DNA from 3 places in the Dentiradicibacter hellwigii genome. Region 3 is predicted to be linked to each of the others. Evidence: predicted binding sites of a transcription regulator. Region 3 holds the regulator's gene; each other region holds the start of a gene.

Region 1 (10,173 bases), on a different contig from region 3:
GGCGCTGACGGCATTAAAAAAGCTGAACGGCGCAAGATTGACGAGGCCGTGTTCGCCCAGGGTGCTTACCCAGGCAATTGGGCGCGGCACAATCAGATTGCTCAACAGCTTGTAATTGTCGGCCGCGGTATGTTGGGACGGGTCGATCTGCATAGGAAACGGTTCCTGGAAAAAAGGCTCCCGCAGGGGGAGCCTTGTTGAGCGGCGCGGTGTTCCAGAAACGCCGCGAAATGAAGATAAAACGTCCGCCGATGTGCCCGGCCGGAACGTTGCTTAGTCTTCTGACCGGACACGCACATCGAATGCCTGGCCGCCAATCGATACGTGGTAGAGATTGCCGCCAAAGTCTGCCGGCGCGGGAGCGGGAGCGGGTGCCGGCACAGGCGCAGGAACGGGCGCGGCGGCAGGGGCAGACGCCTTGTTCGGGTCTTTCTTCGGCACGTCAACCTTGAAGTTGCCTTTGAGGAAATCCAGTCCTTTGTTGCCCGCCTTGGAGGCAAAAGCGCCGATGATGAAGATGTTTTCGTCGGTCACCGGCAGGCCATTTTCCTCAAGCAGTTTTCTCGCCTTGGGAATGCCGGGTTCGAGATCCTTGATCGGGTCGCCCGTAAACACGGGCTTCTTAAGCTGCTCCGAGGCGATCTTGACAATTTCCGGATCGGGCGCCACCGGCGTTTTGCCAAAATAACCGAGCACCATGTTGCCATAGCCGTCGGTCATTTTTTCCCACTTGCCCATCAGCACGTTGGCGTACGCCTGCTGGAAGTAGAACTGCGACACCGGCGTCACCGAAGTGCCGAAGCCGCCGCGCGCCACGCATTCGGACATCGCCTCGATCACTTTCGGATACAGGTGGAAGGTCTTGTCCTTGCGCATCATCAGCGTGTTGGCGGTGAGCGCGCCGCCCGGCATCGGGCTGAAGATCACTTCCGAGTCGACGCCCAGCGCTTCCGGCGGAAACTCATAATCCTTAAAGCATTCCTTGGCGATGCGGTTGGCTTCCATGAGCTTATCGATATCGATGCCGAGATCGTAGTCAGTCCCCTTGAGCGCGTGCCAAAGCGAGAATAGATCCGGCTGCGAGGTGCCGCCGGAAAGCGGCGCGCGCGCCACACAGACGCCGTCGCAACCGGCCTCGATGGCCGCCAGATATTGCGCCAGGCCGGTGCCGCAGGTTTCGTGGCTATGGATGCGCAGCTCGACTTTGTCGCCAAGCAGCTTGCGCGCTTGTTTGAAGGTTTCGTATACCTTGCGTGGGTTCGAAGTCCCCGAGGCATCCTTGAAGCAGACGCTGGTATAGGGCACGCCGGCATCGAGAATCTGGCGCAGCACCTTGATGTAGAACGCCGGATCGTGCGCGCCCGAGCAACCGCGCGGCAGTTCCATCATGGTCACGACGACTTCGTGCTCCAGGCCCGCGTCAACGATGCATTTTCCGGAATAAATCAGATTATTGACATCGTTGAGCGCATCGAAATTGCGGATGCGGGTAATGCCGTGTTTCTTGAACATCTTTGCATGCAGGTCGATCATGTCGGCCGGCTGCTGCTCGAGCGCGACGACGTTGATGCCGCGCGCCAGCGTTTGCAGGCGGACATCCGGGCCGACCGCCTTGCGGAACGCGTCCATCATGTCGAAGGCCGATTCACCGCAATACAGGAAAGGCGCCTGAAAGCGCGCGCCGCCGCCCGACTCGAAATGCGTAATGCCGGCGTCTACCGCCGCTTCTACGGCGGGAATAAAATCTTTGGTCAGCACGCGCGCGCCGAATATGGACTGGAATCCATCGCGGAAAGTAGTGTCCTGAAAGAGAATACGCTTAATCATGACGCCCTCGTCGGAAGTAAAAAAATCGGGTGAAGTCGGGATTGAAAAGCTCGTAGATCAACTGCCGCAAATAGCATGGCGGGCATGCCGGTGAAACCAAAAAGTAACCGGTTGCATTATACCTGCGCCGCCCACCAGGCACCGCCAATTTTTCGGCCTTTCCGGACGGGCATCGTTCGCCTGTTTTATCGGTGCGTACCGCAGCAGCTATGGGTCTTTCGTGCCCGCGCAGGAAGCCTCCTCGATGAGTTAAACAGTGCGCCGTTCGTTATCCGTGGTTTTTTTCGTACTCGCATAGGAAATATATCCCCGGCGCGCCGATTCTCCCGGCGATCGAGCAGCCTGCGCATGGCAAGCATGAAACCCGGCGGGCACGGCGCGTGGGTGATAAAAAACAATGCAAAAGACCACGACGATAACGACCGCAGCCAATAGATCGACGCCCGATGCAGTCACCGTCTTCCCACACCGCCGGCGTGGCTGCTTTTTGTTCTTCTGACTTTTTTCGTTCCTTTTCTTTTTCGTGCTTTTTTCCATATTCCTCCGCGATTCTTTCCTCTTTCTGCCCACTTCCCTCCCACTTTTCCGGCCAGATTGTTTAGACTGCGTCCCTTGGCCGAAACCTCTGCCCAACCGCATCCGCCGTCCCTTCTGTCTCCTGCAAAACAACGCCCGTCCATGTCGCTCGCCATCGTCCATAGCCGCAGCCTCGACGGCATCCACGCGCCGTCAGTCGCCGTCGAAGCGCATCTAGCCGGCGGGCTGCCGAGTGTGACGCTGGTGGGTCTGCCCGACACCGAGGTTCGGGAAGCGCGTGACCGCGTGCGCGCGGCCTTGCAGAATTCCGGCTTTGAATTCCCCGCCAGACGCATCACCATCAATCTGGCGCCCGCCGATCTGCCCAAGGAATCGGGGCGCTTCGACCTGCCCATCGCCCTCGGCATCCTCGCCGCGTCCGGGCAGATTCCGGATACAGCGCTGAATGATTATGAATTTGCCGGCGAGCTCTCGCTCTCCGGCATGTTGCGTCCCATCCGCGGCGCGCTGGCGATGGCGTTGGCCGCTGGTCACACCGGCCGCAGCTTTATCCTGCCGGCGGCCAGCGCGACTGAAGCCGCACTGGTGCACGATGCGCCCGTATTCGGCGCCCATAGCCTGCTGGAGGTCTGCCAGCATTTGCGCGGCGAGACCGCATTGACCGCCTGCCCGGCAGAGGCCGAACACGCACCGGCCTTATCGACGAATGATCTGGCCGATTTAGCCGACGTGCGCGGTCAGACACAAGCCCGGCGCGTACTGGAGATCGCCGCCGCCGGCGCACATTCCCTGCTGCTGGTCGGCCCGCCGGGCACGGGCAAATCGATGCTGGCCACTCGCCTGCCCGGCCTGCTGCCACCGATGACACGGCAGGCGGCGCTCGAATCGGCCGCCATGCTCTCGCTCAACGGGCAGTTCCATGCCGAACGCTTCGCCTGGCCGCCCTACCGCGCGCCGCATCACACGGCTTCTTCGGCGGCGCTGGTCGGCGGCGGTACGGTGCCGCGCCCGGGCGAAATTTCACTGGCGCATCACGGCGTGCTGTTTCTGGACGAACTGCCGGAATTCGATCGCCGCGTGCTCGAAGCGCTGCGTGAGCCGCTGGAAAACGGCCGCATTCACATTGCGCGCGCTGGTCGGCAAGCCGAATTTCCCGCCCAATTCCAGCTGATCGCGGCAATGAACCCTTGTCCCTGCGGGCATTTGGGCAGCACAAGCGGTCAATGCCGGTGCACGCCCGACCAAATTGCGCGTTATCGCGGAAAACTCTCCGGCCCGCTGCTCGACCGCATCGACCTGCACATCGAAGTGCCCGCCCTGCCGCCGGAAGCGCTGCAAGGCCCGGCCGACGGCGAGTCTTCCGCCACCGTGCGCGGGCGCGTCTGCGCGGCACGCGAACGGCAGCTGGCAAGGCAGGGGCAGGCCAACGCCCGGTTGGGAAACCAGGAAATCGAACGTTACTGCCAGTCCGATCCGGCCGGCGCCGACCTGCTCCGGCAGGCGATGCAGCGACTGGGACTGTCGGCGCGCGCCTATCACCGCATCCTCAAGGTGGCGCGCACCATCGCCGATCTGGCTGGCAGCGACAGCATTCGCGCCGCGCATGTGGCCGAGGCCGTCCAGTATCGCCGCCTCGCCCGCGAATAGCAGGAAAACGGCAGGATACATTGATGCAGAATTGCCGTTCCGCGCACGACATCGGCGGTATTGCCCTGCTGCTGGCAGCGTTGTCGACGATCGGCCCGTTTGCGATGGACACCTACCTGCCTTCGCTGCACAGCATCGGCGAATCGCTGCACGCCACGCCGCTGGAAGTCCAGCAAACATTGACGGCGTATCTGTTCATGTTTTCTCTGATGTCGCTCTGGCACGGCGCGATTTCCGATGCGCTAGGGCGCCGCCGCGTTATCCTCGTTTCGCTTTCCATCTTCATGCTTGCCTGCGCCGCCAGCATATTTGCCACGCGCATCGAACATCTGTGGCTGCTGCGCGCCATTCAGGGCATGTCTGCCGGCGCCGGCGTCATCCTCAGCCGCGCCATTGTGCGCGATCTGTTCAACGGTCCGGCGGCGCAGCGCATGATGTCGCACATGACCATGATGTTCGCCATCGCGCCAGCTGCCGCGCCGGTCATTGGCGGCCACCTGCAAACCGCTTTCGGCTGGCGCTCGGTCTTCGCCTTCATGATGCTGCTGGCCGCCGCGCTGATCTTCGCCTGCTGGCGCCACCTGCCGGAAACGTTGCCCGTTGAACAGCGGCAGAGCCTGCGCCCCGGCTATCTGCTGCGCGCCTACTGGCGCATCATGACCTCGCCCGTATTCCTGGCCGCCAGTCTGGGGCTGGGCTGCATTTTTTCCGGCTTTTTCGTCTACATCATGTCGGCGCCGGAATTTCTGGTGCGCCATCTTGGCATTCCGGCCACCGCCTTTCTTTGGCTGTTCGGTCCGGCCATGGCTGGCATGCTGAGCGGGGCGTGGCTTTCCGGCAAGGCCGCCGGACGGATCTCGCTCCGACGCACCATCGCGTATGGCTATCTGCTGGTCGGACTGGCCGCGCTCATCAACCTTGGCATCAACTTCATCTGGCCGCCTTCGCTGCCGCTAAGCATCCTACCCATCCCTATCTATACACTGGGCATGGCGCTGATCATGCCCAGCCTGACCTTGCTGGCGCTCGACCATTTTCCACAGCAGCGCGGCACGGCGGCTTCATGCCAGAATTTCATCCAGTCGCTGGTCAGCAGCTTCATCGCCGGCGTCATTGCACCAATCGCCTGGCAATCGACGCTCGGCCTGGCCCTCGCCATGGGCGCCTGCGCCGGACTGGCCGCGCTGGCGACTGCCGGCTATTTCATCATGGCGCGCCATCACCCCGCATAACCCCGCTACTCTATATACCCCCATCTCCCCGCTGATCTTCGCCGGATTGATCCTGAACACCGGCTCGCACGGCGACCTTCAAGGCAAGAAAGTACTGCAACAAAGGCAAGCGTAATCGCTCCGACTCTGGCGCGCATAGGCTAGCGATGCCTGTGATTGCGCAGCGCCTACGAATGGCACGGAACGGAACGATACGCATCGAAAAGGCGGCTTCCCCAGATTTCGGGCGCCATATCGCCAAGACGTGTCGCTTTTTACACGGATTCGGCATACCCCGTGCGGGACGATCGCGCAGTCATTGCGCCAAGGTCACCACCGAATGCCTCGGCACGTACCGACCAACCGTAAAATTATCCTGCCCGACGGCGCCCATCAGACATGATGTCGATCCGGCAAACAGTTTTAAGGCGCAATGTTGCGGAATTTCTTGACGCCCTCGCGCAAGGCAGCGCGTCCTCAGATCACGTCCTCACGTAAATGAATAGTAGCGAAACGCTTTTTGCGCCTCGGACTTCGCATGGTCAGGCCATACCCCCGCGCTAGACGCCTAAAAGAAACGTTCCTGCGCCGAAGCCAAGGTTTGCGCAAGAATTTCCCACGCCGTATCCACGCTGGATTTCAGAATTTTCGCTTCATCGCCACTGTCATGGCAGGCCTGAAACTTTTCCAGGGCACAATGCAAAGCATTGCAGCGATGCCGCAACACATTGATATGGTGCGTGTATTCAGCGTAGGCGGCGGCATCAATTCGGTCTTCCCGAGTAATTAACCGTTCGATTTCAAGATTCGCCTCATTGAGCCGGACGTGCATCCCCCGCACGAACGCTTCTTTTGTGACCATATCTGTCTCCTTGCTTGCCTTCTTCGGCTTTTACCTATTTTCTTTATAGCTCATGACGAAAGAGGAATGTTGAAGCGTGCTGGAAAAGCAGCTTCGTACTCGTCGAAAACATCGCACAGCCCATTGATCTACAAGGTGAATTTCATAATTCTTCTTAGGGTTTCTCTATGCCTTCGGGGATTTCTGGCACCTGATTACATATTGCTACACGGAACTTTCATTTGATTTAGCACTCTCATGCGTAGAGTGCTAAACTTCATCGCGTCCTCAATGAACGTGCGCGCATTTAAATGTGCGCGACGCATTGCTTATGAAGCTGTAGTTATTGTTCTTCAAGGAGATAGCAAACTTTATGACACAAACTCTGGCGCTTCCGGTGATCGCTTCGACAGGCAGCATCGACGCCTACATTCAGTCGACCAAACAGTTCCCGATCCTGACGGAAGAGGAAGAATTCAGCTTGGCCACCCGTTTTCATGAGGAAAACGATCTGGAAGCGGCGCGTCAACTGGTGCTTTCTCACCTGCGGCTGGTAGTTTCGATCGCACGCGGCTATTTGGGCTATGGCTTGCCGCACGCCGACCTGATTCAGGAAGGCAATATCGGCCTGATGAAGGCAGTCAAGCGTTTCGACCCGCGGCAGGGCGTGCGGCTGGTATCGTTTGCCATTCACTGGATTAAGGCCGAGATTCACGAGTATGTGCTGCGTAACTGGCGTCTGGTCAAGGTTGCCACGACCAAGGCGCAACGCAAACTGTTTTTCAACCTGCGCAGTCTCAAATCGGGCAGCGAAGCCCTAAGCCCGGCGCAGATTGCCGACATTTCGCAACAATTGAACGTCAAACCGGAAGAAGTCGCTGAAATGGAAACGCGGCTGAGCGGCCGCGATTTGGCACTCGATGCCGGCAATGATGAAGACGACGCTGTCGCCCCCATCGCTTATCTTGAAGACAGCCGTCACGAGCCCATGCGCGTGCTCGAACGCCAGGCAGCTGATCACTTGCAGGGCGAAGGCTTGCAGGCGGCCCTGGGCATACTCGATGAACGTAGCCGGCGGATCGTCGAGGCGCGCTGGCTGGCGGACGACCCCGCGACCCTCCATGAACTGGCTGCTCAATTTGGCGTGTCGGCAGAGCGTATCCGCCAGATCGAAAGCAAGGCCATGCAGAAAATGCGTGAGCATCTGACGCCGCTGGCGGCCTAACATCAATCACCTTATTCTCCGCCCATCTTCCCGCCGGTTTGCCATGCATGGCAGGGCCGGCATTTCACCCAGACGCTCATTTAACTACGCCGGATGACTACCTCCGGCGAGTTATTTTTTACGTTCTCCGGCGACACAAATATCCGCCAATTTTGTAACGGCTCTCCACATCCCTGGCGTACAGATCGTCAAATCACCCGCATCGGTATCAGCCTCACCTCACCGGCGCATACAGCCCTGATGAGGCCAACGAAGACAAATTCGTCCATCGTTCTTACCACGGACAACAGGGCCTGACAGTCTCTGCGGATCATTGTCGATACGCGTATCCCAAAGAGGCACAACAATTTTGGAACAATGTATTGGGCCATTTGCGATGTATCGGGCCATTTGCGCCATCAACCGGATGCCTGCTCAGCCCGTCGGCACGGCCACCGCCAATACGCTCTCACGACGCACTCGTCGTCTTCTAGCGGTCAGATTTCGGCAGAATTTCCACCTTGCCAGTGTCTGCTGTGCGCGATCATGCGCGAAAGCACGCGGCGGCATACCAACGAAGGCGCAATTTGATTCGTGTTTGTCAGCACAATGTTCTATACAAACACCATCTAATTCAGGCATAATCCGTCGCCGTTGTGGCATAGCGCCATTCGACTTTAGACCATGCAGAATCCCGACGCAGAAACGGCAGGAATCGACACCGCAGAGCATTTTGGCGCGAACCCGTTCCAGGTTCGCGCCATCAGCGTCTTATCCACACGTTTTCCGTTCTTTTTGCTGTGCTTCCCCCAACGCCGGTCACACCGGATGCTGCCTATCCCTGCAATCGCAGTCTGCCGGCCCGACGCGTGGATCGAATGCATTCTGCCCGTCCCGCCGCCGCGGGATGCATAGCAAACGAGATCCCCGAGACTGCCGGCATGCTTCATACGTCATGGTCATCGCGCGTCAACGCGTACTGATTTTGTCGGCAACCCTCCCAGCCTCATCCATTTTTACAACCTCAGCCATAGGAGCATTGAAATGAGCGGTTTTGACACTTTATTCCAGAAAATCAAGCAGCGTGACCCGCATCAGACGGTCTTTCACCAAGCGGTCGAAGAAGTTTTCGGCAGCCTTGCCCCGTTTATCGCCAAGAACCCCAAGTACACCAAAGATAAATTGTTGGAGCGCCTCGTCGAACCGGAGCGTGTCATTTCCTTTCGCGTCGCCTGGACGGATGATCAGGGAGAGGTACAGGTCAATCGCGGCTACCGCATCCAGATGAACTCCGCCATCGGCCCTTACAAAGGCGGCCTGCGCTTCCACCCGACCGTCAATCTCGATGTGCTCAAATTCCTGGCCTTCGAGCAAACGTTCAAGAACGCGCTGACCACACTGCCGATGGGCGGCGGCAAGGGCGGTTCCGACTTCGACCCCAAAGGCAAAAGCGACGCCGAAGTGATGCGCTTCTGCCAGGCGTTCATGACTGAGCTGTACCGCCATATCGGCGCCGATCTCGACGTGCCGGCCGGGGACATTGGCGTCGGCGCTCGTGAAGTCGGCTATCTATATGGCCAATACAAGCGCATCGCCAACGAATTCACCTCCGTGCTCACCGGCAAGGGCTTGACCTACGGCGGCAGCCTGGTTCGCACGCAGGCAACGGGTTACGGCGTCGTCTACTTTACCGAAAGCATGCTGAAAACCCGCAACGATTCGATCGCCAACAAAAAGGTCCTCGTCTCCGGCTCCGGTAACGTGGCGCAATATGCGGCGGGAAAAGCGCTTCAGAAAGGCGCGAAAGTCCTGACGGTATCCGACTCCAACGGCTTCGTTCTCTTTGGCGACCAAGGCATGAGCGAAGCGCAGTTTGCCGCGCTGCTGGAGCTGAAGAACGAACGCCGCGAGCGCCTCTCCGTCTATGCCAAGGAACAGGGCATCCAATACTTCGACGGGAAAAAGCCCTGGGGCATCCCCTGCGACATTGCCCTGCCCTGCGCGACGCAGAATGAGCTCGACGAAGAGGACGCCAAAACCCTGCTCGCCAACGGCTGCACCTGCGTGGCGGAAGGCGCGAATATGCCTTCGACCATGGGCGCAATCAATGCCTTCATCGGCGCCAAGATTCTGTACGCGCCGGGCAAGGCCAGCAATGCGGGCGGCGTGGCGACATCCGGCCTTGAAATGAGCCAGAACGCCATGCGTCTGTCCTGGGCGAGCGAGGAAGTCGACAAGCGCCTGTTCGAGATCATGGGCAATATTCACGAGAACTGTGTGAGCAACGGCGCCGATAACGGCTACATCAACTACGTCAATGGCGCCAACATCACCGGCTTCAAAAAAGTCGCCGATGCCATGCTGGCGCAGGGTGTGGTCTGACCCGCCGTTCAAGCATCCAGCGCCAACGCCCCGCGCCATGCGCCGGGGCGTTTTTACATGGCGGTTTAACTTTACGAAGCAACCGCTATTTTTCTGGTTTATGTTTTTTGATGCCCTGAACCCCACGTATTTAAAGGGCTTCAGGGTATTTTATGTTTTCTTAACTGTTCTTTCGGAATTCAGAGGAAACGCCGCAAGCTTAGCTACATCCACTACGTCAATGGCGCCAACATCACCGGCTTCAAAAAAGTCGCCGACGCCATGCTGGCGCAGGGTGTGGTCTGACCTGCCGTTCAAGCATCCAGCGCCAACGCCCCGCGCCATGCGCCGGGGCGTTTTTACATGGCGGTTTAACTTTACAAGGCAACCGCTATTTTTCTGGTTTATGTTTTTTGATGCCCTGAACCCCGCGTATTTAAAGGGCTTCCGGGCATTTTATGTTTTCTGTCTTATTTTTACGGAATTCAGAGGAAACGCCGCAAGCTTAAATAGCGGCGCAACTTTGCTCAAAGACAAGGCGCAGC
Region 2 (10,173 bases), 110 kb from region 3:
CGAATTGCTTTCGGCGCTTGCGCGCCTGTCCCTGCGCTGGATTACGCAGATGAGCATTCATGCAGCGCACGATGAATCGTTTGTGCGGCAACTCGCGCGTAGCGGGTGCCGTGGCGTCCTCATTGGCTTTGAGTCGCTCAATGAGGCTAATCTGCTGCTGATGCGCAAACGTTTCAACACCATGCGCAGCGGTTATGCGGGGGCGCTGGCGAATTTGCGTCAGCATGGCATTGGCGTATATGGGACGTTCATTTTTGGCTATGAGCACGATACGGCAGATGCTTTTGCCGAAGCGGTTGACTTTGCTCAGGCGCAGAAAATGTACCTTGCGGCATTTAATCATCTGACGCCGTTTCCCGGTACGCCGCTTTATCGGCGTTTGCAGGATGAGGGTCGCCTACGCTTCGATGCCTGGTGGCTGGATTTGCGCTACCGTTACAACGAGCTTCCTTTCGTGCCCAGGCAATTGTCACCGGAAGCCGTCACGCAGGGGTGTGTCGAGGCACGCCGCCGCTTTTATGCCTGGTCCAGCATCCTTCGGCGCAGTTTGGGTAATCGGGGCGATGGATTCATGTTTCGCCATTTTTTTCCGATCAACGCGTTGCACCGGAACGAAATTTCTCTGCGCAACGGCTATCCGCTGGGTGATGAAAGCGAATTTGTCTTGGACGCGCCATGATTCACCTACGCCTTGCCACGCCTGATGACGACGCTACGCTGCGTGCATTGTTGCGCAGCAACCCGATGCCTGGGTGGGTCAGCATGGCAATGACGCGAGAGCCGTCTTTCTTTGCAGGCGCCGGCCATTTCGGGCGCGAATGGGTAGTGCTGGGACATGCTGCGGAAGATGTGGGTGAAAAGAAAGACGCAAGGCGTACCGGTATAGGAGAGGCCGGCGAGGCGGTAGGAATGTACGTTTGTACCGAACAGCCGCTGCACTGGAACGGCGTGCAGACCCAGGTGGGCTATCTGGGCGGTTTGCGGATAAACCCGCGCTATCGACATCGCTTGCGGCTCCTCAAAATTGGCTATGCGTCGATTCCGCATTTTACGGCAGAGTGCAAGGCCGCTCTTTGGTATACCGCAATTGCGTCGGAAAACCGGACGGCGCGTCGATTGCTGGAGGCCGGTCTGCGCGGCCTGCCGCGCTATCGTCCGCTGAACGAGCTGGTTACGCTGGCGCTCCCCAAAGCGCGCGGTCGCCGGCATGGGGCATGGCGGCGGGCGATGCCTGGCGAACTGGAAAATCTTTGCCGCTTCCATAACCAACAGGCAGGTCGTTACCAATTTTCGCCGGTGATCGATCCCGTGCGGGCAGAGGCGACAGGTGCGGTTTTTTATTGTATCGATGGCAACGCTGGCCCGTCGGCCGTGATGGCGCTTTGGAATCAGCAGGCCTATAAACAGGCGATGGCCTGCGCCTACCGGCTGCCGCTGAATGCATTGCTGCCGCTCTACAATGGTTACGCCCGCCTGGCAAAAAGAATCGTCCTGCCGCCGCCTGGGAAAGCGCTCGACCAGACATTTCTTGCCTTTCTTGCCGTGTCAGAAACGTGTGAAGACGAGTTTCCAATGCTGATTGAAGACGCGCTCGCACTTTGCCCAACGGCAGTGATGAGTCTGGGCCTGCATGCCGGCCATCGCTGGCTCGACCCGGTGCTCAAGCGCTTTCGGCCGACCGCCTACCGGACGTGGATCTACACCGTTGCTTTTGACGATGTCGTGCAGCATTGCGCTTGCATTACGCTGCCCGATGGCCGCCCTGCCCAACCGGAGGTGGCCGTGTTATGAGGATTGCGCTCATCCGCCCGAATATGGGCGATTACCGTTCCGGCGATGCCATGCCGCCGCTGGTCATGGGTATTCTGGCGGCGCGGGCAAGCGGGCACGAAATTCTTTTTTACGACGATAGGGTCGAGGCCGTGCCGGAGAAACTGGATGCCGATCTCGTCGCCATGAGCGTTGAAACCTTTACCGCCCGCCGTGCTTATGAACTTGCGGCGCATTTTCGACGGCAAGGTATGCGGCTGGTCATGGGTGGATATCACCCGACTTTTTTACCGCAGGAAGCGTTGGCGCATGCCGATGCGATCATCATCGGCGATGCCGAGGGCGCATGGGAGCGCCTGCTTGCCGATGCTGAAGCCGGGTGTCTGCATCGGATTTATCGGGGCGATAACGATGCGCCGATGACGCAATTGCGTATCGATCGCTCCATTTTTGCTGGAAAGTCTTATGCGCCCGTCGATTTGGTCCAGTACGGACGCGGTTGCCGGTTTGCCTGCGACTTTTGTTCGATTCATGGTTTTTATGGCCATCGGGTGCGGGTGCGGCCGGCTGTGGACGTTCAGCGTGAACTAGAAGCAATCAGGGAAACCGTTGGCCGTAACCGCCTGTTGTTTTTCGTCGACGACAATCTATTCAGCAACCGGGAAAATCTGACAGCGCTGCTGGCAGCCATTCGTCCGCTCGGATTGCGTTGGTCATGCCAGATCAGTATCGATGTCGCACGTGATCCAAAGCTACTCGACGGCTTGGCTGAGGCCGGTTGCCGCTATGCGCTCATCGGCTTTGAGAGTCTGGAGCCGGAAAATCTTGCCCAGATGAAAAAGCGCTGGAATCAGGTGTCCGGCCATTACCTCGACGTCGTGCGCGCATTGCACCGGCGCGGCATCGGCATCTATGGAACATTCGTTTTCGGTTATGACCGCGATACGCCGGAAACCATTCGCCGTAGTCTGGATTTTGCCCTGGAGGCGCGGCTGGAAATCGCCAATTTCAACCCGCTGACGCCAACGCCAGGTTCCGGACTTTACCAGCGTCTCGCACAAGAGAAGCGGCTGTTATCGCCGCAGTGGTGGCTCGATCCCAAATATCGGTACGGCGACCCGATTTTCATCCCACGTGCTATGTCGCCCGAAATGCTGGCGCAGGAGTGTTTTGAGGCTAAGCGCCGTTTTTACGCCTGGTCGTCCATCGCCCGGCGTGTATTGGGCGGCGATATGCCATTTTCCGGCTTTTGTACGGCAATCACGGCTATCGCTAACCTTATTTCCCGCCGCGAAATTTATCGCAAGCAGGGACGTGTGCTTGGCACCTAGGAAAACGTGTGAAAGTTACCCTGATCAAGCCGACGATCGGCCGCCGCGAGCATAGCCTGTATGTCGACGAAGGGCGTATGGAGCCTCTGATGCTGGGCGTGCTCGCTGGCCTGACGCCGCCGGATATCGAGGTTGTTCTGTACGATGACCGGATGGAGGCGATTCCTTACGATGAGCCAACCGATCTTGTCGCCATCACTGTCGAAACCTATACCGCACGGCGGGCATACGAGATTGCCGCAGAATTCCGGTTGCGGGGTGTGCCGGTTATTCTGGGCGGAATGCATGTTGCGCTTTTGCCGGAAGAGGCAGCCATGCACGCCGATAGTATTTTTGTCGGTGATGCCGAAACGGGTTGGCTACAGGTGCTTGCCGATGCCCGCACCCAGCGGTTGCGGCGGCGCTACGACGGTGCGCCCGGCATTGCACAATCCGGCAATGTTCGTCCGCGGCGCGATCTGTACGCCGGCAAAGGCTATCTGCCGATTACCTTGATGCAGTTCTCGCGCGGATGCCGCTTTGCGTGCAGCTTTTGTGCAGTGAGTCAGTATTTCGGCAAAAAGCACTACCTGCGCCGGATTGATGAAGTTGTGGCTGAGATCGAGAGCCAGCCGCGCCATTTCATTTTTTTTGTCGATGACAACATTGCCTCGGATCGTATGGCGCTTAAAGAGCTGTGCCATGCGCTCATCCCGCTGTGCGTGCATTGGATCAGCCAAGCCAGCCTCGATGTGACGCAGGATCGGGAGTTGATGCGGCTCATGGAACGAAGCGGTTGCTGGGGGCATGTCATGGGCTTTGAGTCGATTAGCCCTGGAAGTTTGCGGGATGCACGCAAGTCGCCGAATATCCGGGGGTTTTCGCATTACGCGCAGGAGATTGCCGTTTTGCGCGACCACGGCATGCAAACATGGGCGGCATTTACGCTGGGCTACGACCACGATACGCCCGCCAGTATCCGCGCAACGGTGGACTTTGCGCTACACAATAAATTTACCTTCGCTGCTTATAATATTTTGATGCCCTATCCGGGGACGCCGCTTTATCGCAAGCTGGCGCAGGAAAACCGGCTGCTCTATGACGGCCGGTGGTGGTTACATCCAGAATACCGATTCAACCATGCGGCCTTTCGCCCGGCGCGCATGTCGCCCGATGAACTCACGAAGGCTTGTCACGCTGCGCGCACGCGTTATAACAGCCTGGGGGGTATGGTCTGGCGATTTTCGGACTGGCAAACCAGTTTCCGCTCTTTGGGAAGGGTTTTATCGTATTGGCGTTACTCGTTATTGTTCCGCAAGGAAGTGTATAAGAAGCACGGTATGAAATTCGGACTGCGATGATTTCTGCAATTCGGCTTTATCAATATATTGCGCCGCTTATTTTGACGCCTGCATCATGGTATTTATGGTGGCATGAGTACGATAATTTGCAGCAGACGCTGGCAGCGTGGCTGACGCCTATCTTGTGGGCATACATCGTGCCGGCCGTTGGTACCAACGTGTGTCAGGTGTGGGAATTTGATGTCCGCTGGAAACTGGGGCGTTTTCGACCTCATCATGGTTTTGTTTTCGGCAGCGCTACGGCGATGATCGCCTGGCTTGTGCATGGACGACCGGTGGATGGCTTTGCCGACGCGCTGCGTTATGCACTGGTTCTCTGTTCTGTGCTCGGCTTCTGGAACCTGCTGTACGAGGTTAAAGCCCTGCGTATTGGGATGCTCAAGGTGTACAACGAGCCTTGGGCTGCGGGGCGGGGCGAGGAGGCCATCGCTTTTGATTATGCCCCTTGGTTTTTTGGCGGGTTTGGCGCCGTTTATGGCTTATCGATCGGGATGCTGGAGTGGTTCGTTCATCATTTCGGAGTTCCGGCTGCGATGTTGGGCTTTATGTATATCGCCGCCAGTCTCGTGTTGTGTATCGCTATTCCCGTACTCGGCTTTATCCGGCATTCAATGCGCCGTTATGGGCATGCCGGTATCCGTCCAGTCAACAAAAATAACCCGGAGAAAGAAGATTCATCATGGCCGGTCTCTTAAATACCGCTATTCTGGCGCTTTCGCTCGCGGCGCTGTGGCTTTGCCAGTGGGCAGCCAGTCACCTTTCAGTAGGTTATGCGCTGTTAGCCGTTTGGGTATTTAGTCTTGTTGCCAATACGCCGTTTGCCATTATGCATGAGGCCGTCCACGGCGTGGCTAGCCGGAATCGGCGCTGGAACGAGCTGCTTGGCCTTGTCGCCGGTTGGGCGTTTCCTACCTCTTTTTCCATGCAGCGTGTGGCGCATGAAGGGCATCACTGCCGAAATCGCACGGATTTCGATCTGTATGACTACTATCTTCCCGGTCAGTCGAAACGGGTGCGCAATCTCTGGCTGTATCTGGGTAATTTGTTCGGGCTGTACTGGTGGTCGGTCGTCTTCGGCAATCTGGTTTATCTGCTGGCGCCTAGCCTTTACCGTTCGCGCTTTTTTACTGAGCGCCTGTCACCCGCGCTTGGCTTTGGGCCTTATGTCGCCGATCTGGCAAAACTGCCGCCTTTGCGGGTATGGGTGGAAATTGCGTTGGCCTTTATGTATCAGGCCGGAATGATCTATTGCCTGGATCTCAAAATGGCAAGTGTTATTGCTTGTTACTGGGCGTTTGCTTTGCACTGGTCTGCGCTTCAGTATGTTGATCACGCTTGGAGTGCTCGCGATATTCGTAACGGCGCATGGAATCTTAAGGTGTTGCCGCCATTTCGCTGGATCGCGCTGAACTACCATTACCATCAGGCGCACCATCAGCATCCTGAGGCGCCTTGGTTCGATCTGCCGAAATTCGTTGATCCCGCTGCGCTACAGCCTTCGTTTTGGCGCATTTATCTGAGTCTATGGAAGGGCGTGCGCCCGGCACCGCCTATGGGCGCACCTGCTGACCTAGATTTTCTTTTTCCGGCGGCCGATCAACCAGCCAATGATGGCGCCCATTAGCAGACCGCCGGCGAGACCGCATAACGCGGCCTTCCCAAGCGCCCGTTCGGCTTCGCCCAGAATCGGGTTGTCCAGAAAATTCGTACCAATGTGGATACCGCGGACTCTCCAGCGACCATCGTCTTCTTTAGCCATTGTGGCTGTCCAGCGTGTGTGCATCTCGTAAGGACGACCGTCGCGGAGAATATATTTCTCGACGCCGCTGCCAACGACAAGCCCCCACGATTTATCAGCGGAAAGCTCGGTTAGTGCGTCTGCTGTAAAACGGATTTCCAGTTTCGAGAGATATCCCTTCTCGCCGAACCATTTGGTGAAATAGCGGGAAACGTCGGGCCGGCTACTCAGAAACTCCTGATTGATGGGGGTCGCCCGAATATGTTCGCTCAATACAGGCAACATTTCGTCGTAGTTTCCCGAGTTAATGGCCGATTCGACAACCTTGAGCGTTTGCCTCAGCTCATGGTGAATCTCTTCATCCGTTGCCTCTGTAGCATAGGCAGTGTAAGCCGAAAAAATGAAGATCAGGCCAAGCAGTAACTTTCCAACGATATTGTTTTTAGACATTTCTTTCCTTTACGTGACAATGCATCAACAGCGCTAATGCCAGTCCGGACAATACATCAAGAAAATGGTGCTGGTGAATAAAAAGCGTAGAAGCCATGATCGCGATGAGCCAGCAAAAAAGCAAGATACATATCGACCGACCGATTTGTTGCGAGGCAATGGCAAGGATAATGGCTGCGGAATAGACTACATGCAGAGAAGGAACGAGGTTGTAGGGGCGGTCGATGGAAAACAGCGCCTCAAAAATTGGGCGATAAAGAGGATCCGACGGCACGATGCGCGGAAAGCCCAAACGGGCAGGGAAAGCCAGAAAAATAAATCCAGCAATGCATGTTGCCCAAATGAGTGCCCTTGCCAAACGCTCCATGGCCTTAGGTGGCAGGAAAAATGGGGGGAGCAAGAACAGGACGTACATCGAGAGGTAGAGCCAGATAAATTCTGGCATAAAAGGTATGTTAAGTTCCCATGCAAAAAAGAGCTCGTGTTGGTAGTCACGATATCCGGCCAGCCAGTTTGTGAATGGATAAATACAAAAAAACGCCAGACCGATACGACTGCCCAAGATGAAAAAAACGATGGTGCGTGTTCTGGAAAGTGGCCGAGAAGATACGTTGAAAAGAAACGGAAGAGAAATCTCGGATACCGGGCTCGTTTCATTTTTTCCGCAGAGTGGGGCTGGGGAGCCCTGGTTTGCGGGAGGAGGGGCGGCATGCATATCAATAAGATCAGGCATTCACTTGAAAAAATCAACTCCTGCCCTTACTATTAGCACTCGGCAGCGTTGAGTGCTAACAACGCATGCATGTATCCTTTCGGCGACTTTATGGGCGCCGAAAAAGTCAGTCTTTACATAGTGTTAAAACATAGGAGACAAGAGTATGAAGATTCGTCCTTTGCATGATCGCGTGATCGTTAAGCGTCTGGAGGAAGAACGCAAGACCGCTTCCGGCATCGTAATCCCCGACAATGCCGCCGAGAAGCCGGATCAGGGCCAGATTCTGGCTGTCGGCCCTGGTAAGCGCGATGAAAACGGCAAACCCGTGGCGTTGGACGTCAAGGTAGGCGACCGTGTGCTGTTTGGTAAATATGCCGGTCAAACCGTCAAAGTTGATGGCGAAGAACTGCTCGTTATGCGTGAAGAAGACATTATGGGCGTTGTCGAAGCCTGAGTCCTTCTCCGGTTAGATGTCCCTTAGTCTCTACTGATTACTTGATTTAAGGAGTTTTTCATGGCAGCAAAAGACGTTAAGTTTGGTGATTCCGCCCGTTCCCGCATGGTTGAAGGCGTCAATATTCTGGCCGATGCCGTCAAGGTGACGCTGGGGCCGAAAGGACGCAATGTCGTTCTTGAACGCTCGTATGGCTCGCCAACCGTGACCAAGGATGGCGTTTCCGTCGCCAAGGAAATTGAACTAAAGGATAAGTTCGCCAATATGGGTGCGCAAATGGTCAAGGAGGTTGCCTCCAAGACTTCCGATATTGCCGGTGACGGCACGACGACGGCGACGGTGCTGGCGCAGTCGGTGGTCCGTGAAGGGATGAAATACGTGGCGGCCGGTATGAATCCGATGGATCTTAAGCGCGGTATCGATAAAGCGGTCGCAACGATCGTCGAAGAGCTGAAAAAACTTTCCAAACCGTGCAAGACTTCCAAAGAAATCGCCCAGGTTGGCTCGATTTCGGCCAACTCGGATGCCGATGTCGGCAAGATCATCGCCGATGCAATGGACAAGGTTGGCAAGGAAGGTGTGATTACTGTTGAAGATGGCAAGTCGCTGAATAACGAGCTGGATGTTGTTGAAGGCATGCAGTTCGACCGCGGCTATTTGTCGCCGTACTTCATCAACAATCCAGATAAGCAAGTTGCCATTCTGGACAATCCTTATGTCCTGCTGTTCGATAAAAAAATCTCAAATATCCGCGATTTGCTGCCGGTTCTTGAGCAGGTTGCCAAGGCAGGCCGTCCTCTGCTGATCATTGCCGAAGATGTTGAGGGTGAAGCGCTGGCGACACTGGTTGTTAACAATATACGCGGCATCCTTAAGACTTGTGCTGTCAAGGCGCCCGGCTTTGGCGATCGCCGCAAGGCCATGCTCGAAGATATCGCCATTCTGACGGGAGGCCAAGTGATCGCCGAGGAAGTTGGCCTGACGCTGGAAAAAGCCACGCTCAACGAGTTGGGGCAGGCTAAGCGCGTTGAAATCGCCAAGGAAAATACGACCATTATCGATGGCGCGGGTGTTGCTGCTAACATTGAAGCCCGCGTCAAGCAGATTCGTACGCAAATCGAGGAAGCAACCTCCGATTACGATAAGGAAAAACTGCAAGAGCGTGTTGCCAAACTGGCGGGCGGTGTGGCGCTGATCAAGGTTGGCGCGGCGACCGAAGTTGAAATGAAAGAGAAGAAGGCTCGTGTCGAAGATGCGCTGCATGCGACGCGCGCTGCGGTGGAAGAAGGTATTGTCGCGGGTGGCGGTGTTGCCCTATTGCGTGCCCGGTCGGCAATTGGCGGAAAACTCAAGGGGAATAACGCCGATCAGGACGCCGGTATCAAGATCGTGCTGCGCGCCATCGAACAGCCGTTGCGTGAAATCGTTGCCAATGCAGGCGATGAACCTTCCGTCGTGGTCAATGCCGTCATCAACGGTAAGGACAACTATGGTTACAACGCGGCCACAGGCGAGTACGGCGATATGGTTGAAATGGGCGTGCTTGACCCGACCAAGGTGACTCGCACCGCATTGCAAAACGCCGCTTCCATTGCCGGCCTGATGCTGACCACTGACTGCATGGTGGCTGAGCTGGCTGAAGATAAGCCGGCTGCTGGCGGCATGCCGGGAGGCATGGGCGGTATGGGAGGCATGGGCGGTATGGACATGATGTAAGAGATTCATCCTGCCTCTGGTTTATTACCAGAAACGGAATGCTTCGATCGAACCCCGTGCGGTTATTCCGCGCGGGGTTTTTATTTGGTTCGTATCCAGGGTGTTATCGGCGCATATCGTGCATTAACGTGGTTTATCCGACATGGGTCGAAAGCGGTACCAAGCATGTTCCGGTGATTTTTATGTGGTGGCATTGTTTTTTCCTCACGGCGCGCCTAACATATCTCCTGACGCCCCGGGGCTGTTGCAATGTTGCACAGGCAGTTACAGTGGCGTGCCGTTAGTAGTGTTGTCTTCTGGTGTAACCTGCCATTTGTTTGTGGCCGTTCTGAACATCAACCAATAATAGGAGTTTAATGATGCTGACCGAGGAAGAAATTACCCAAGCCCGCGCGACGCTTGATGAACTCAAAGTAGAACATCGAGACCTCAACTTGATCATTGAACATCTCGCCGCCACACCTTTACCAGATCAGGATCAGCTTCTGGTGCATCGTCTCAAGAAGCGCAAACTCATGCTCAAGGATAAGATTTATCAGCTTGAACGTTCGCTGCCCTGAGCCTTACTCTCTTTCTGTGCCTGAAAGGGCAAGTCGGACACAGAATACACGTTGTTCCTCTATTGATGTACAAGTCTGGCAGAGGCGTGTATCTATGCA
Region 3 (10,173 bases):
CTTCGTCTTCTTCCAGTCGGCGCAAGGGCGGCGCATCGATCGCCGTCGTCGGCATCAGCAGCAGCGCGCCTTGCAGTTCTTCGGCCAGCATCCGTTGCAGGCGCATCCGCCAGTCCAGTAAGCGGGAAAGGTTTTGCAGGGGATAGGCGGCATTGGCCTGCAAGCGCTTCGCCACCTGCGCATCCATCAGGTGCGCCCGCGTCAGCGCCTCCTGATGGAGGTGCCATGCCTCAATGCCGACCAGCGTGCCATATTCACTAAACAGCGAGGCCACCCTGTCGAGCGCATGCAGCGGCTTGCGGATGATTTCCGCCCCCGCCTGCTTCAGGCGTACCAGACTATGTTCAAACGCGCGCTGAATCTGCGGCTCGACGTCCTCGGTCCATACCCCGTCCGGTACGACCGCCCTGATGATCGCCGCGCCGCTGGCATTGTCTGCCGGCGCCGGCGCCGCATCGGCATCTACCGCCAACAGCCGCATCAGCAGGCAGATGTCCTCGACGGTATGGGCCAACGGGCCGACGCTGTCCAGCGTTGGCGCCAGCGCCCAGACGCCGATGCACGATACCCGCGCCGACGAAGGCTTGAAGCCGGCCAAGCCATTGAGCGCGGCGGGAATGCGCACCGAGCCGGACGTATCCGACCCCATGGCCACGGGCACGATACCGCGCGCCACCGACAACGCCGCCCCAGCCGAGGAACCGCCCGGGGCAAGCGCTTCTCCCTGCGACCAGGCGTTGACCGGCGTGCCGAAATTCGGATTTACCCCTAGCCCGGAAAAGGCGAATTCGGTCATATTGGTTCGCCCGAAAGCGATCATGCCCGCCGCCTTGAGCTGCGCCACACACAGGGCGTCGCGCAGCTTCGGCGCATCGTCCCGGGTCGTCAGGCTGGCGACGCCTGTGATTTCACCTGCCTGGTCGAAGAGATCCTTCCACGAAACGGCAATGCCGTCGAACGCGCCCAGCGCCTGCCCGGCCTGCCGCCGCTGTGTTGCCTGCGCGGCAGCCTGTTGGATGCGCGTGGCATCGAGCGTACAGAAGATGTGCGCGCAGTCGGCATCCTGCGCGCGCTGTAGCGCACGCTCGATGAGCGTATCCGGCGTCATTTCGCCGCGGTCAAAGGCATCGCTCAGGCCGGCCAGCGTCGGCAGGGCGGATAAGGCAGAACGATTGGGCAGATTCATGGCGCGCTCCCGATCAAACAAGGTCATAAAATCATCATAACGCATCCGGCAAGACTTGCAGACAGCGCGGCAGGGACGGGGGCGACGGCTTGGCGCGCCTTGGGCGATGGCAATGAACCTTGGGGAAACCGGCATCAGCAACACAATTGGTCTGCCGGATAGCGTCCTCACGAGGGCGTCGATGAGGAAATTTTCTCGAAACCTTCCGTCCGGACATCGTTGCGCTCGCACGGCATAAACAACTGATCCGATAATTTAAGCCACAGGATGGACGAACAGGCGGCCTGACACGGGGAATGACACGGAGCCTGGCGCCCCGCACGCGCCAGTCACCCTTTCCGGGCAAGCTAGCTGCAGGGCCATGCATTGGCTGCCCCATATCAAGCGCCGCGCCGTACTTGCCGCATCCGCGCATCACGCATTCCTGCTCGAATCCGCACATCGCGTCGAAGGCCACGTGCCACACTTGCCGCACTTCCCGCATCCGCGCGTCACGCATCCTGGGCTTGGCGGCAGGTGCCATGATCTTTGCCATTGCACTTCCCGTATCCGCCGGTAGCGCATCTTCCGCCCTACCCCGTCTTTTTGTAGAATCGCCGCCATGCTCGACAAACGCGCCCGCACCCTGCTCAAGACCCTGATTGAACGCTATATTGCCGACGGTCAGCCGGTCGGCTCGCGCCTGTTGTCGAAGTATTCCGGACTCGATCTATCCGCCGCAACGGTGCGCAATGTCATGGCCGATCTCGAAGAACTCGGCTTCATCACCAGCCCCCATACTTCCGCCGGACGGGTGCCGACGCCGCGCGGTTACCGCTTTTTTGTCGATCGCCTGCTGACCACGCAACCGCTGGAAACGGAGAAAATCCACGCCATCGAAGACCAGTTGCAGCCTTCGCAGCCACAGCGCCTCATCAGCAACGCTTCTCTGCTTGTTTCCGAACTGACGCATTTCGCCGGCATCGTCCTGACGCCGCGGCGCACGTCACTGAAAATCCGGCATATCGAATTTGTCAGTCTGTCAGAAAAGCGCATCCTGCTGATCCTCGTCACAACCGATGGCGACGTGCAAAACCGCATTCTGTTCACCGAACGCTCTTATTCGCCGGCTGAACTCGTCACGGCCACCAATTATCTGAACCAGTATTTCGCCGGCCATGAGTTCGAGCACATCCGCGACCGCGTTAAGGAGGACCTGATCCGGCTGCGCAGCGATCTACAGGATTTGATGGCCGCCGCCCTCACCGCCGGTGACGAGGCGCTGCACCGTTCCGACCCGCTTTATGTCATTTCCGGCGAACGCAATCTGCTCGACGTTGCGGAGCTCTCTTCAAACATGAAGCGCCTGCGCGAACTGTTCGACCTGTTTGAACAGCGTGCCGCACTCATGCAATTGCTCGACGTTTCGCTGCGCGCCGACGGCATCCAGATTTTCATCGGCGGGGAATCCGGCCTTTCGCCGCTTGACGAATGCAGCGTCGTCACCGCGCCCTACGAAGTGGGCGGCCAGGTCGTCGGCTCGGTCGGCGTCATCGGCCCGACGCGGATGGCTTACGAGCACGTCATCCCCATCGTCGACATCACGGCCAAACTGCTCTCCTCGGCACTGACCCATCAGATCGCTTCCTGACGGCGCCCGACGATTGCCCATGCCCCGCTTTTCTTCCCGCGCCGAATCCGGTCTGCACGAATCCCGCCCGCACGCCGCCAGCCTTGCCAGCACGGCCGTTCTGCTGGTCAACCTCGGCACGCCGGAAGCGCCGGATACGGCCTCGGTGCGCCGTTACCTCAGGGAATTTCTCTCCGATCCGCACGTCGTCATCCTGCCCCGCCTGCTCTGGCTGCCGCTGCTGCACGGCATCGTGCTCAATGTCCGCCCCAAACATTCGGCGGCAAGGTATCAAAAAATCTGGACGCCGGAAGGCTCGCCGCTGAAAATTCACACCGAAAAACAGGCCAAGCTCCTGCGCGGGTTTCTTGGTGCGGACAAACACCCGATGCACGTCGCCTATGCCATGCGTTACGGCCGCCCCGCGCTGGACGACGTGCTGGCGCGCCTGCATCGCCAGGGCATGCGGCGCATCCTACTGCTGCCGCTCTATCCGCAACATGCCACGAGCACGATGGCGACCGTGTTTGACGCCGCCGAAGCCTGGGCAGCGCGCGTAAAAAACCCGCCGAAACTCCTAAAACTCCGCCTCCGCGCCGACGATCCGCGCTACATTGCAGCGCTCGCCGCCAGCGTCCGTGAACACTGGATGCGCGAAGGGCAGCCCGACCCGGCTTATCGCCTGGTCATGAGCTTTCACGGCGTACCGCGCCGAACCATCGAACGCGGCGACCCCTATTACGACGAATGTCTGAAAACAGCCGCACTGCTCGCACACGAACTCGGGCTGTCGGCAGAACACTACCGGATCGCTTTCCAGTCCTATCCGGGCTATTGCAGATGGCTCAGCCCCAGAACGGACGAGACGCTGGCGGAACTGGGCGCAGCGCACACGCAGCGGGTGGATGTCATCTGCCCCGGCTTCGTCAGCGACTGCCTGGAAACGCTGGAAGAAATCGCCATCGAAGGCAAAAAGACTTTCCTTGCAGCGGGCGGCGGCGAATTCCACTACATCCCCTGCCTCAACGAACGCGACGACTGGATTCATACGCTCGCCCGCCGCGTCATCGCACATACTCGGCAAACGCCGGATTAAAACGGGCACCCCCTCTGAAGCCCGCGTGGATAGGGCATCTCCAAGGGGAATGCCCTGAAGCCCTTGTAAACAGGGCACTTCCGGGCAGCCTATCCGCCAGCCTTTTATTTATAAGGGTTTCAGAGGTACCCGCCCGCAAACGCCCTATCCACGGGGGTTCCAAGCATGCCTTTTCGCGCATAAGGCAAGCACGGAGTGCCCTAAAACCCCTTAGGCGCAGCCGCAGGCGCGGGGAAGCTTGGCGGAAACAAGGGCTTGATTGTCTGAGCGCAGCGAGTTATCAAGCCCGCCGACAAGCGGCCCGCGACAAGGAGTTTTCTGCGCCTGGGGTCGCCTTTCTTTGCTGACTTTCTTTGGCGAGGCAAAGAAAGTCAGCGGGGTGCGCTGCCGCTCAGCGCAACGGCATCAAGAGAAGTTTCATAGTGGGAAGGTCAGCGCGCAGGCTGTGGCGATCCTTGTTTGCAAGGCGAGGCCAACGCAGCAACGCCGTATGTTGGCAAAGGAAGCCACTATCGCCTTTGCCCGTACCACACGCATACGGCAGTAGCGGTCATCGTCAGCAACATGCCGCAGGCCGTTATCGACGACGGGCTTTCCCCCAGGATCACAATGGCAAACAGCACGCCCAGTACTGGCTCTAGGGCAATCAGTATGCCGGATACGCTGGCAGGAATCGACCGCAACCCTTTATTCCATAAAAGAATCGCCAGCCAGCTACAGGCAATGGCGAGATAGAACAGGGCGAAGACGCCGCCGGGATTGGGCGTGATATGCCAGTTTTGCGTCAGCAGAAAAGTAAAGGGCAGACAGAACAGCGCCCCCAGTACCAGGGTCGTCACGGTATAGGTTCTGGCGGAAATGCTTTGCATGATATCCCGCCCCAGATACAGGCAGAAGACAAAACTAATCCCCGCGCCGAGAGACAGCAGGCTGCCAAACAGACTGACCTCACCGCTGCGTTCACCGCCCAGAACGATCAGCCCAATGCCGGCAAAGGCTGCCACAGCGCTCAGCCAGTTCAGCAGATGCGTGCGTTGTTTGAAAAAGAGATATCCGATCAGCGTCGACAGCACCGGCTCGGCGCCGATGATTGTCGCCGCGCTGGCGGCCGAAGTGTGGTTCAGGCCGATGAACTGCAAGAGGTACACCAACGGAAAATTCATGAACGCCAGCAGCCACAGACGCCTGCGTAAATGCACGGGAACGGCGCGATAAGATTCGACAAAGGCGGGCGCAACGATCAACGCTGCAATCACCAGACGAAACTGCACCGTCAGTACGGGGTCGGCGACGGTATAGGAATATTTGCCCGCGACAAAGGAACTGCCCCAGATCACAATGGCAAGCAGGGAATACATCATGGCGGCGGAAAAATCTTTCTTGCTTCCTGTTTTTATCGTTGATGAACAGGCCGGGGCTTTCCCGGCGTGTTCCGATGCGTTCTTCTCCGGCGGCATTGACTCATCCGGCCGAATTCATCGCATTGTATCTGCCCTGTACGGTCTTTCAGTCGGCAACCCGCCGCTTTGCCATGATTGCCATCAAAATGTGTCCGATTGATGGCACATCAATCTTACCGACGATGGCCGGATAACAACCCGGCATCCCCGGTATGGACAGCAGGCTAATGCGAAAGGATGTGAAAAGTATGCCGTGAAAGACATGGGCTGCTGCGCCAAACACCGGCTGCCCGCTATTTTGCCATCACGGCCACAAGCGCCATCGGCTGCCGGCATGGGCGGCAAGGCTGGCAAGCGCACGCGCCGCTAGAGCGGCGCCAGTTCGAGATCAACGCAAAGATTCTGCTTGCCCTTGACGGCGGGCTGTCCATATTGGGCAAGCGCCGTATTGGCCGTGCGCAGGCGATCAAGCACCTTGGCAATGAGCACATCGCGGAAGCGCGCCAGCACCTCTTCGGAACTCAGCTCAAGCGCCGCGCTGTTGATTTCCAGAAACAGCGTCGGCGCCAGTGTCGTCACCGTCGCCCAGCGCGTGCTGTCGCGCGGGTGCAAAAATGCCATTTCGCCGATCACCTCGCCCGCGCCCGCCTGACAGATTACTTTGCCCTCGATGGAAATTTCCACCTGTCCATCAATGATGATGCCGAACAGACGGCTTTGCTCTCCTTCGTGGATCAGCGTCACCCTCTCAGCCAGGTCGCGCCAGACGCTGATACGCAGCACTTCCCAAATCTCGATATCCTCAAATTCGGTGAAAAAGGCCAGCCGGCGCAGCTGTCCGAAGCGGGAGAGATCGAGCTCGGTATCGTTCTCATCGAAAATCTTGTAACGCACTGCCGACAGATCTTTGGCAAATTCGGCGCCGTTGCGGTAACGATTGTAGAGATCCTTTTCCAGCGCCTTGCGCAGGATCGGGTCGAGTTTTTCCGGCAGATTGGGGTTGAGCGCACAGACGGAAGGCGGATCCGTATTGACGATCTTATAAACCAGCGCGCCAGCATTGTTTGCACGAAACGGCAGGCGGCCAGTCAGCAACTGAAAAAGCACGACGCCCAGCGAATAGAGGTCCGTCTTCTGGTTGAGCGGGTAATTCTTGATCTGCTCCGGCGACATGTAAGACGGCGATCCAACCCCCATGACGAAGGTCGAATCCTTGTTGCGATCCTTGTTCAAATTAAGCGCCAGGCCAAAATCGGTAATCTTGGGATTGCCATCCTGATCGATCAGGATATTGGCCGGTTTGATGTCGCGGTGCACAACGCCCTGCCGGAATGCATGATCCAGCGCCAGACAGCATTTAAAGATGATTTCTATGGCGCGATGCATCGGCAGGAGCTGATTGATGGCGCAAAAGCGCTCGACCGATTCGCCATAGACCGGCTCCATGACCAGATAGGCGTAATCCTCCTCAATATGCGCGTCGTAGATTTTGACGATATTCGGATGATTGAGCCGGCGTCCGATCGAGTTTTCCGTCTGAAACAGCTTGCGCAGACGGCGCGATACCGCCTCATTGTCGCCCTCGAAACGGATCAGCTTGATCGCCACCTCGCGCTCCAGTTTCGGGTCACGCGCGAGGTATACAACCGCCGTCGCCCCCTTGCCCAGGCGACGAATGATTTCGTATTTGCCGATTTTTTCCACGTCTCTATCCATTACCACATCAAACATCTATGTTATAAATATCCTATAGAAACTCCAAATCAGTCTAACGACCAGAACCATATTTCACTTGAATTAGGAAAGCATACTGAATTACATATGTATGTCTTATTCAAAGGTTCTATCAAATCAATATGCCCACCTCTGTACCCCTCGATTTTCCAGAAAAAAATTATTCCTCTTTTCCCTTCCAGTTTGGCTGCTGCCTCCGATGCATTCTTAAATATCTTAGGCTTACCAAGAAGATGCGATTTAGAAAGTTGGTCAGCGAGAAGTTTTGCCCCTGGCTCTAAGAATTTCCCTTTATATTGACCAGCTTTAATTCTCAGGCGCCCGTGAACAGGCATGCCAGATTTAATCAATGCCAGACTCATTCGGGTTGCACATGTATTTTCATAACTTGCATTTTGTTTAACTAGTGCGGCCTGATCATACCCAATTTCCTCATAAAGATTCTCTCCTGAAACAAAATTTGAGCTGAATTTCGCAGATGAATAATGATGCTTCTTTACAACAGAGTATAGTGGTTTCATTGATAATCTCTTTTACAAGAAAGTCGTTTTTTTAAAATATCTGTAATCACAAGAGAGGCTCTTTTCTTCATCTGCTTTCCATCAAGTTTTTTAAAACTTGAGTAGATTATTTCATCCAAGGAAATTGTTTTTATATGATAATAATCACACCAAACTGTCCCTTCTGTGGCATCAAGGACGCCAAGCAAATACATTTCTGCATAGCGCCTTTCTGTAAGATTCTGACTCATATAGGCAGAGAAGAAATCTTGTGCCAATAGATTATTATTTGAAATAATTAACGACTGAGAATCAGGAATCGGCGATGCTAGTTTAGTCACTTGCGCATCAGCATTGACAAACAAGCTAATACCCAGCAAAAAAATTATAGAATGCGCTAATTTAAACATAAAAATTTCCTCTCTAAACGATACGATAGTGTTGGATAGTTTTGACTAACCGTCATATTACCTAGGCCGTCAAAGAAATGCCACAAATGCCCGGCACGGTCGATGCTCCGCTACACTTGCCCAATGCGCCGCACAATCACTGCGGCCGCATTTCCTCAAAATTTTTTCCTACCCCTTGAAAAACCGGACAGCGCCCCCAGCTGGAAGGAAAATTCCGGAGAAATTTCATTATGCGAAACCACCCTCACAAACATCACCACGGCCACGAGGCCGCCGTATCCGACGCGGAAACATCTTCCGCTCCGCCCGACGTAGCGGCGGAAGAAGCCGTCGCTACGGCAGGCGTGCCACCAACGGAAGAGGCACAGACGCCGACGGAAGATGCACTGGCGGCGCAACTGCGTCAGGCCGAGGAAAAGGCGGCTGAACATCACGATGCCTGGCTGCGCGCCAAGGCGGAGACGGAAAACGTTCGCCGCCGCGCGCAGGAAGACATTGCCAAAGCCTCCAAATTTGCCATTGAAAGATTTGCCAAAGAGCTGATTATCGTCAAGGATAGCCTGGAAGCCGGACTGGCTGCCGAAAACCCGAGCGTGGACAGTCTGCGCGCCGGAACTGAACTGACGCTTAAACAACTCATCGCGGCATTTGAAAAATCCCAGCTCCGCGAAATCAACCCGGTGGGCGAAAAATTCGATCCGCACTTTCATCAGGCCATCAGCATGATTGAGTCGGATCAGGAACCGAATACGGTCGTCAATGTGCTGCAAAAGGGTTATCTGCTCGCCGACCGCGTGCTGCGCCCCGCGCTCGTCACTGTGGCCCAGCCTTAAATGACCGGAAAGCTTGAAAAAGCCGCACTAAACCGCATATAGGCAACGACCCGGCGTTTCTCCGGACATTCTTCAGACTTCATCTGGATTTCATTGCGTTTTGTAAAGGATAGAGATATGGGAAAGACCATCGGCATCGACCTCGGCACCACCAATAGTTGCGTCGCCATCATGGAAGGCGGCACACCGAAGGTGATTGAAAACTCGGAAGGCGCACGCACGACGCCTTCCATCGTCGCCTACACTGAAGACGGCGAAATTCTCGTTGGCGCGCCAGCCAAACGGCAGGCGGTCACGAACCCCAAGAATACGCTGTTCGCGGTCAAGCGCCTGATCGGGCGCCGCTTCGAGGAAAAGGAAGTCCAGAAGGACATCGGTCTGATGCCTTTCAAAATCATCAAGGCCGACAATGGCGATGCCTGGGTGGAAGTGCGCGATCAGAAAATCGCGCCGCCGCAGGTTTCCGCCGAAGTGCTGCGCAAGATGAAAAAGACGGCCGAAGATTATCTCGGCGAAGAAGTGACCGAAGCCGTCATCACCGTCCCCGCCTACTTCAACGATAGCCAGCGTCAAGCAACCAAAGACGCCGGCCGCATTGCCGGGCTGGAGGTCAAGCGCATCATCAACGAACCGACCGCAGCCGCGCTTGCTTTCGGTATGGACAAGAAACAGGGCGACAAGAAAATCGCCGTCTATGACCTCGGCGGCGGCACCTTCGATATTTCGATCATTGAAATCGCCGACATCGAGGGCGAACAGCAGTTTGAAGTCCTCTCGACCAACGGCGACACCTTCCTCGGCGGTGAAGACTTTGACCAGCGTCTGATCGACTACATCATTGAGGAATTCAAGAAGGAATCCGGCGTTAATCTGAAGTCCGACGTACTGGCGCTGCAACGCCTCAAGGATGCGGCGGAAAAAGCCAAAATCGAGTTGTCGTCCAGCCAGCAGACCGAAATCAACCTGCCTTACATTACGGCCGACGCTTCCGGCCCGAAACATCTGGCGCTGAAAATTACGCGCGCCAAGTTTGAATCGCTGGTTGACGGCCTGATCGAACGCACGATCGATCCATGCCGCACCGCCCTCAAGGACGCCGGCCTCAAGGTATCCGACATCGACGACGTGATCCTCGTCGGCGGGCAAACACGCATGCCCAAAGTACAGGAAAAGGTCAAAGAATTCTTTGGCAAGGAACCGCGTCGCGACGTCAATCCGGACGAGGCCGTTGCCGTCGGCGCAGCCATCCAGGGTGGCGTGCTGCAAGGCGATGTCAAGGATGTGCTCCTGCTCGACGTGACTCCGCTCTCGCTCGGCATTGAAACGCTGGGCGGCGTGATGACCAAGCTGATCCAGAAGAATACGACGATCCCGACCAAAGCCTCACAAGTCTTCTCGACGGCCG

Evidence for each region. Region 3 encodes HrcA, which represses chaperone genes, less so after heat shock. Its sites were predicted from a motif close to TNTTAGCACTCNNNGNCNNNGAGTGCTAANA; they were not measured.
Region 1: a site for HrcA is predicted at 6,309-6,339, ahead of rpoH (RNA polymerase sigma factor RpoH). Genes of this name have one in related genera too.
Region 2: a site for HrcA is predicted at 7,393-7,423, ahead of groES (co-chaperone GroES). Genes of this name have one in related genera too.

What each region holds. Positions count from the first base shown of each region.
Region 1 is NZ_JBEUWX010000003.1:72,027-82,199, forward strand. It holds gene ABCS64_RS11230 (flavin reductase family protein) at 1-153, opposite strand, end outside; gene ABCS64_RS11235 (hypothetical protein) at 274-1,827, opposite strand; gene ABCS64_RS11240 (hypothetical protein) at 2,077-2,364, opposite strand; gene ABCS64_RS11245 (YifB family Mg chelatase-like AAA ATPase) at 2,506-4,011, shown strand; gene ABCS64_RS11250 (multidrug effflux MFS transporter) at 4,035-5,243, shown strand; gene ABCS64_RS11255 (sll1863 family stress response protein) at 5,791-6,084, opposite strand; gene rpoH (RNA polymerase sigma factor RpoH) at 6,437-7,288, shown strand; gene gdhA (NADP-specific glutamate dehydrogenase) at 8,312-9,649, shown strand; gene ABCS64_RS11270 (hypothetical protein) at 9,687-10,173, shown strand, end outside.
Region 2 is NZ_JBEUWX010000002.1:1,272,510-1,282,682, reverse strand. It holds gene ABCS64_RS08175 (B12-binding domain-containing radical SAM protein) at 1-679, shown strand, start outside; gene ABCS64_RS08170 (hypothetical protein) at 676-1,791, shown strand; gene ABCS64_RS08165 (B12-binding domain-containing radical SAM protein) at 1,788-3,101, shown strand; gene ABCS64_RS08160 (B12-binding domain-containing radical SAM protein) at 3,110-4,441, shown strand; gene ABCS64_RS08155 (hypothetical protein) at 4,438-5,136, shown strand; gene ABCS64_RS08150 (fatty acid desaturase) at 5,121-6,065, shown strand; gene ABCS64_RS08145 (YybH family protein) at 6,012-6,629, opposite strand; gene ABCS64_RS08140 (phosphatase PAP2 family protein) at 6,622-7,362, opposite strand; gene groES (co-chaperone GroES) at 7,508-7,798, shown strand; gene groL (chaperonin GroEL) at 7,859-9,514, shown strand; gene ABCS64_RS08125 (YdcH family protein) at 9,871-10,074, shown strand.
Region 3 is NZ_JBEUWX010000002.1:1,166,502-1,176,674, forward strand. It holds gene ABCS64_RS07645 (amidase family protein) at 1-1,213, opposite strand, end outside; gene hrcA (heat-inducible transcriptional repressor HrcA) at 1,788-2,816, shown strand; gene hemH (ferrochelatase) at 2,836-3,891, shown strand; gene ABCS64_RS07660 (DMT family transporter) at 4,401-5,252, opposite strand; gene ABCS64_RS07665 (hypothetical protein) at 5,251-5,451, shown strand; gene ABCS64_RS07670 (serine/threonine protein kinase) at 5,658-7,007, opposite strand; gene ABCS64_RS07675 (T6SS effector amidase Tae4 family protein) at 7,055-7,546, opposite strand; gene ABCS64_RS07680 (Rap1a/Tai family immunity protein) at 7,543-7,935, opposite strand; gene grpE (nucleotide exchange factor GrpE) at 8,166-8,768, shown strand; gene dnaK (molecular chaperone DnaK) at 8,886-10,173, shown strand, end outside.